Regions from separate parts of the Arthrobacter sp. SE2 genome, predicted to be linked through region 2. Evidence: riboswitches for the same ligand, from Rfam matches in the RefSeq annotation. Region 2 holds a riboswitch; the other holds the start of a gene.
The links. Region 2 has a riboswitch for glycine ahead of lipA (lipoyl synthase). Riboswitches for the same ligand answer to the same signal wherever they lie in the genome.

Region 1: linked by a shared signal. The riboswitch ahead of AC4CS3_RS09895 (amino acid permease) and the one ahead of lipA (lipoyl synthase) in region 2 are both predicted to bind glycine.

Annotation. Positions count from the first base shown of each region.
Region 1 is NZ_JBZAYA010000006.1:3,052-6,459, reverse strand. It holds gene AC4CS3_RS09895 (amino acid permease) at 1-1,437, opposite strand, end outside; glycine riboswitch at 1,489-1,597, opposite strand; glycine riboswitch at 1,599-1,696, opposite strand; glycine riboswitch at 1,920-2,020, shown strand; gene gcvP (aminomethyl-transferring glycine dehydrogenase) at 2,183-3,408, shown strand, end outside.
Region 2 is NZ_JBZAYA010000015.1:2,480-5,887, reverse strand. It holds gene AC4CS3_RS18155 (methylenetetrahydrofolate reductase) at 1-763, opposite strand, end outside; gene lipA (lipoyl synthase) at 780-1,805, opposite strand; glycine riboswitch at 1,855-1,957, opposite strand; glycine riboswitch at 1,959-2,057, opposite strand; gene AC4CS3_RS18145 (DUF7336 domain-containing protein) at 2,542-2,748, opposite strand.

The sequences.
Region 1 (3,408 bases), on a different contig from region 2:
GGCATCCTGTTCGGACTCGAGTTCCTCCTGGAACCTCGCGTAACGGGCCAGATGGGCTGGACGGCGGCGCAGGAAGAACCACGCGACGCCGAGCATGATGAACCAGACCGGAGTGGCCAAGAGAGCCACCAGTGTGTCGGGCTGTGTGGTCAAGGTCCACAGGACAAAGCCGAAGAACGCGAAGACCACCCAGACCATCGGGATGCCGCCGGGCATCTTGAACGTGGACGCGATGTGCAGCTGCGGGCGACGACGACGGAATGCGATGTAGCTGGCCAGGATGATGGACCAGACGAAGACGAAGCAGACGGCGGACACGGTGGTGACCATGTCAAAGGCCTTGCCGACGTCCTGTCCCGCGTACATCAGGACGACGCCGGAGAGCAGCAGCACGCAGGAGAGGAACAGGGCGTTGCGGGGAACCTTGCGCCCGGATAGGCCACTGAACAGGGCCGGGGCGTCGCCCTCCTGGGCCAGGCCGTACACCATGCGCGAGGTGGAGTAGATGCCGGAGTTGGCCGAGGACATGGCCGAGCTGAGCACCACCAGGTTCACCACGGTGGCAGCGGCACCCAGTCCAGCCAGGGAGAACATGGCGATGAAAGGGCTGTGGCCGGCGGCGAACTGGGTCCAGGGCGTGACGGACATCAGGATGATGAGGGCGCCCACGTAGAAGAGGAGCACGCGCACTGGGATGGAGTTGATCGCTCTGGGCAGGTTCTTCTCCGGGTCCTTGGCCTCTGCCGCGGTGGTGCCCACGAGCTCAATGCCCACGAAAGCGAAGACGGCAATCTGGAAGCCAGCCACGAAGCCCATGAATTCGTGTGGGAAGAAGCCGCCGTGGCTCCACAGGTTGCTGAAGCTTGCCGGTCCGGCGTCGGACTGGAAACCGCTGAAAATCATGAACAGGCCCACAACGATCAGTGCCGCAATCGCGATGATCTTGATGAGAGCGAACCAGAATTCTGTCTCGCCGAAGGCCTTCACCGTGGTCAGGTTCAGTAGCAGCAGGATCGCGATGGTGGCCAGGCCCGGAATCCACAGCGGGAGGCTCGGCCAGAGTTCCTTCGAATAGCCGGCGATGGCGATGACGTCCGCTATGCCGGTGATCACCCAGCAGAACCAGTAGGTCCAGCCGGTGAAGAAACCTGCCCAAGGTCCCAGCAGGTCCGCGGCAAAATCGCTGAAGGACTTGTAGTGCAAGTTGGACAACAACAGCTCGCCCATCGCCCGCATGACGAAGAACAGCATGAAGCCGATGATCATGTACACGAAGATGACCGACGGGCCGGCCGCGGAAATGGTCTTGCCCGAACCCATGAACAGGCCAGTGCCGATCGCCCCGCCGATAGCAATCAGCTGGATGTGCCGGTTGCTGAGCTGGCGGTCAAGATGTGGTGTTTCGACGGCTTTGGCGGGCGGATGATGAATCGTCATGAGGAACTCCATCGTTCAAGTGGCATTAGCGTGCCACGATGATTCGGGGTTCCTCCCCGCTCTGTCTTGGACCTGAGAGATTCCGCGGCCCCGTGCTTTCGCATGGTTCCGCTTTGCACCGTCGGTGAGCCCGGGGTTCCCAGGCTGCTTTCCAGAGTTGCCTTGCCGCGGCGGTACATGGGCCTGAGAGTTTCCTGGGGAGGATTTGCTCCTACGGCGCCCGCTGAATGTACCGGCAGGACTCTCCCGCCGCAGATCATAAGCAGTATTCAGTTGGGTGAAGAGAATCGCGGATGTGGAGGATTGGCCTCTTCCGGGCGGCCACCGATTCAGTGTGGGATAGCTCACTAAGAAATGTCAATTCGGCCTTTGCTTCGTCACCTCGGTGCCCGCTGAGCGCCGTTTTCGAACCAGATGTTGCCCCGACTCTGACGTTGTGTGTATGGTGTGAGCCGAATCACCCCAAATCTGAATATGCCTTTCGAACCGTGGCGGGAGAGTCCTCCCAGTCATCAACCGGGCAGGCGCCGTAGGAGCAAATCCTCCCCAGGAATCTCTCAGGCCCCCGTACCGCCGCGGCGAGGCAACTCTGGAAAGCAGCCAGGCTTCGGTCCGGCTCACCGACGGTGCAAGCGGAACACAACGTGACAATGCGTTCTGCGGAATCTCTCAGGTCCGATACAGAGCGGGGAGGAACCCAAACCGAAGCCGTGCCATTGTGGTCGGCCCTACCTTGGAGTTCCTTTTGACTGTTCAATCAACCCCCACCGCTTTTGCAGACCGACACATCGGCGCGCGACGGCAAACCGATGTTGACATCATGCTCAAAGCTGTCGGCTACGACTCCGTTGACGGCCTGGTGGATGTCGCTGTCCCCGATTCCATCCGCCAGGACGTCGCACTCAGGCTGTCCAAGCACGGCACCGACGCCCTCAGCGAGGTCGAAGTCCTGGCTGAACTTCGCAAGCTGGCGGCCAAGAACAAGACGGCTGTGCAGATGATCGGCCAGGGCTATTACGACACCGTCACTCCGCCGGTGATCCGCCGCAACATCCTCGAATCCCCGGCCTGGTACACGGCCTACACGCCCTACCAGCCGGAAATCTCCCAAGGCCGCCTCGAAGCCCTGCTGAATTTCCAGACCATGGTCCAGGACCTCGTGGGGCTGCCCATCGCCAACGCCTCCCTCCTGGACGAAGCCACCGCCGTCGCCGAAGCAGTCCTCATGATGCGCCGGGCCAACAAGAACAAGACGGCCCACGACGGCAAGACCGTCCTCGACGCCGACTGCCTCCCGCAGACCATCGCCATCGTGAAGGGCCGCGCCGAGGCGCTGGGCTTCGAGGTGGAGATCGCGGACCTGTCCCAGGGCCTGCCCGACGGCGAGATCAACGGCATCGTGCTGCAGCAGCCGGGCGTTTCGGGCCGGGTGTTCGACCACTCCGCCGTGATTGCCGCCGCCAAGGAACGCGGTGCCCTCGTCACCGTCGCCGCGGACCTCCTCGCCCTCACCCTGATCACGCCTCCGGGCGAGCAGGGTGCCGACATCGCTGTCGGCTCCACCCAGCGCTTCGGCGTTCCGCTGTTCTTCGGCGGCCCGCACGCCGCGTACATGGCTGTGCGCGAAGGCATGGAGCGTACACTCCCGGGCCGCATCGTCGGCGTTTCCAAGGACAATGCCGGCGTGCCCGCCTACCGCCTCGCCCTCCAGACCCGCGAGCAGCACATCCGCCGCGAGAAGGCGACGTCCAACATCTGCACCGCGCAGGCACTGTTGGCGATCGTTTCCTCGATGTATGCCGTCTACCACGGACCCGATGGCCTGAAGGCGATCGCCGAGACCGCCCACAACCACGCCCGCACGCTCGCCACCGCGCTCAAAGTCGCCGGCCGCGAACTCGTCTCCGATTCCTTCTTCGACACCGTCACCGTCCGCGTCCCCGGCAAGGCCGGGAAGGTCATCGCGGCCGC
Region 2 (3,408 bases):
CCCAGGTGGGCATGTCCAAGCGGTTGAAACTGTAGAGGTGAATTCCCGCGACACCATCCGGGTGCGCCATGAGTTCGGAAACCAGGCCTTCTGGTGAGTACTTGTCCACGCCTAGGAGCTTGCGGGCAAGGGTTCCTTTATTGCTGAGGAACTTCAGGGACGTCCCGACGCCGATCTGGGTCGCCAACGCCAGCAGTTTTGTCCGCGGAACGGCTCCGGCAACACCGGCCCACAGCGGCAGTTCGAGCCCTTCGCGGCGCAGGAGTGCTGCGTAATCGAGGACCTTCGGGGCGGAGAAGCACATTTGCGTGACAACGTGCGTGGCCAGGCGTTGTTTCGCCAACAGGGCATCCAGCAAGTCCAGCCCGCTCACGGAAGGATGCCCCTCGGGGTAACCGGCGATGCCCGCGGTGATGCTACCGGCGGAGTACTCGGCGATGTCCGCCAAGAGGGGAAGGCTTGATCGATAGGGGCCGGCACCTTGCGCTCCGTCTCCGCCGATGGCGAAGACCTCCGTGATCCCGGCGGCCTCGCAATCCCGGAGGATGCCGGAAAGCTGCGCCCGGTGCTCCAGCCCGCGTGCCGAGAGGTGCGGAATCACGTTGTAGCCGAGAAGACTGAGCTCGACGGAAGCCTCTATGGTCCGCGCGATGCCGTGATGGGGCAGGCAGGTAACGGTGAGCGTAGTGGAAAGCGGCACAGCGGCCTGGACTTTCTCAACGATTCCGTCCGAGGGAATGATTTCAATCCGGGTGGGGAACATGCTGGCTCCTTGCGGATCAGGCCGTCGCGTGGTGTGCGAGGAGGGTGCGTGCTTCCTGGCGGGTGGTGCCGGAGTCCTGGATGCCTTCGGCGATGTGGGCCAGGTGGGCGGGGATTTCGCGGCCTTTTTTGCGCATCGCGGTGGCCCAGAGGCGTCCGGCGCGGTAGGAGGAGCGGACCAGGGGGCCGGACATGACGCCGAGGAAGCCGATTTCCTCGGCTTCGGTGGCGAGGTCGACGAATTCCTGGGGTTTGACCCAGCGGTCCACGGGCAGGTGCCGTTCGGAGGGGCGCAGGTACTGGGTGATGGTGATCAGGTCACAGCCCGCGGCGTGCAGGTCGGCCAGGGCTTCGGAGATCTCTTCCCGGGTTTCGCCCATGCCCAGGATCAGGTTGGATTTGGTCACCATGCCGGCGGCCCGGCCCTGGGTGATGACGTCCAGGGAGCGGTCGTAGCGGAACGCGGGGCGGATGCGTTTGAAGATCCGGGGCACGGTTTCGACGTTGTGCGCGAAGACCTCGGGGGCGGAGTCGCAGATCGCACTGATGTGTTCGGGTTTGCCGGAGAAATCGGGGATGAGCAGTTCGACGCCGGTGCCGGGGTTCAGTTCGTGGATCTTGCGGACGGTTTCGGCGTAGAGCCAGACGCCTTCGTCTTCCAGGTCATCGCGGGCGACGCCGGTGACGGTGGCGTAGCGCAGGGCCATGGCCTGGACGGAGCGGGCGACCTTGGTGGGTTCGAACATGTCCACGGGGGAGGGTTTGCCGGTGTCGATCTGGCAGAAGTCGCAGCGGCGGGTGCATTCGGAGCCGCCGATCAGGAAGGTCGCTTCCTTGTCTTCCCAGCACTCGAAGATGTTCGGGCAGCCGGCTTCCTCGCACACGGTGTGCAGGCCTTCTTTTTTCACGAGGTTCTTCAGGCCCACGAATTCAGGGCCCATCTGGACCTTGGCTTTGATCCACTCGGGCTTGCGTTCGACCGGGACGGCTTTATTGCGCTGTTCAACGCGCAGCAGCTTACGGCCTTCAGGTGCCAGGGTCATGAGGAACTCCATAATTCAGGTGGCGCGGACGCACCACGATGATTCGGTTCCTCCCCGCTCTGTATTGGACCTGAGAGTTTCCGCGTCCCGCCTCGCGGCTGGACGCTTGCACCGTCGGTGAGCCCGGTTGCCCGGGCTGCTTTCCAGAGTTGCCTTGCCGCGGCGGTACATGGGCCTGAGAGATTCCTGGGGAGGATTTGCTCCTACGGCGCCTGCTGAAACGTACCGGCAGGGCTCTCCCGCCGCAGATCATAAGCACATGCCGCCTTTCGGTGACACGTCTCACATGATATCCGGTGCCTGTGCGGTGCGCAAAGATGCGGCCTTTTCCAGCCGGGGCTCCCCGGACTTGGCTGGATGGCGTTCAGTGTTTCGCGCTGGGTTCGGCGAGGCACCGTTAGCGTACTTCCATCACGCAGTGTCAAGGGTTTTGCTCTTGCTTGAGCCAGTCGATATGCAAAATTGAGTGCTCGAAAACAACAAATTGAGTAGTGTTTGGATTGGGGATTGAGTATCGGGAAAAATCTAGAGGTCGAAATAACCGAGTACCGATTCTAGAATTCCGCGATAAAGTCCTCCGACCTGTTTAATAAAAGGTTTTGCTTAATTTGCCTTTTCTGCATAATTTAATCGTTGAGCATTTGCTTCAACGGGCGTCCCCCCGATAACACTGGCAGGAGGACAGCGTGAATCCAAAGTCAAGAACCTTAAGAATGACCGGTGCAGTTGCCGCCAGTCACTGGTCGCCGGGGCCGAAACTCGCGTGTCCAGGTCCCCTGTTGTAGCGGTATCCGATCTCATAGCGGGAGTAAATGACACCTCTGGCGTACTCATGCTTGATTTCCTCGGCGAACTCTTCCGCCTCGTCTTGAGATGCGAAGACGCCAAGCACGGCATTAAATGGTTCCTCTTCATCGTGTTGGACGATCCACACCGCAGCCATGCTGACAGGGTACCTGAAAACTTGAGCGCCTTGACCTTTTTATAACGCCCGGTTGTCTTATCGGACCGTTTTACGCATAGCAAATAGCAAAGGGAGCCATGAACAAAATATCCGTACTTGCCACGTCAGCCCTGTTGCTGGCCTCGTTGTTCGCGGCAGGGCCGTCAACTGCCCTTGAACAGTCGCCGAAGGCGCCAGATGCCCCGGCCGATGCTCCGGCATATGACCCAAAGGTCGCGGCACCGAAACCTGGCGACCTGACCTGGGCCGAGGTAGCCACACTCGGGGAGAGCTTGGGAACGTTCACCAAAGAGACACCGCAGAACCAAACCTTGAAGGAAGTCGCTGCTCCCGCCACCGTGTCGCCGATCGCCGGTACAAGCGGCCAGCGTTGCACCATTGACACCGGAAACGTTTATAAACGGACATCTGGGAGCATCTATCCGTATGGAACTGTTGGCGGTCACCCAAAGACGACCTGCAATGTCTTCATGATCAGCATCTCCCAGACTACAACTCTGTATAAGACGGTCTGGTGGGGGCTCCAGCGAGTGGCAGGTCCGTTCAATAGCTTTAACCAGGGACAAGCATCCTTGACCCAGACATCTCCTCAAGTCGTTTGCGCGGACCTTCGCGAAACGACATTCAGGATGTTCGTCC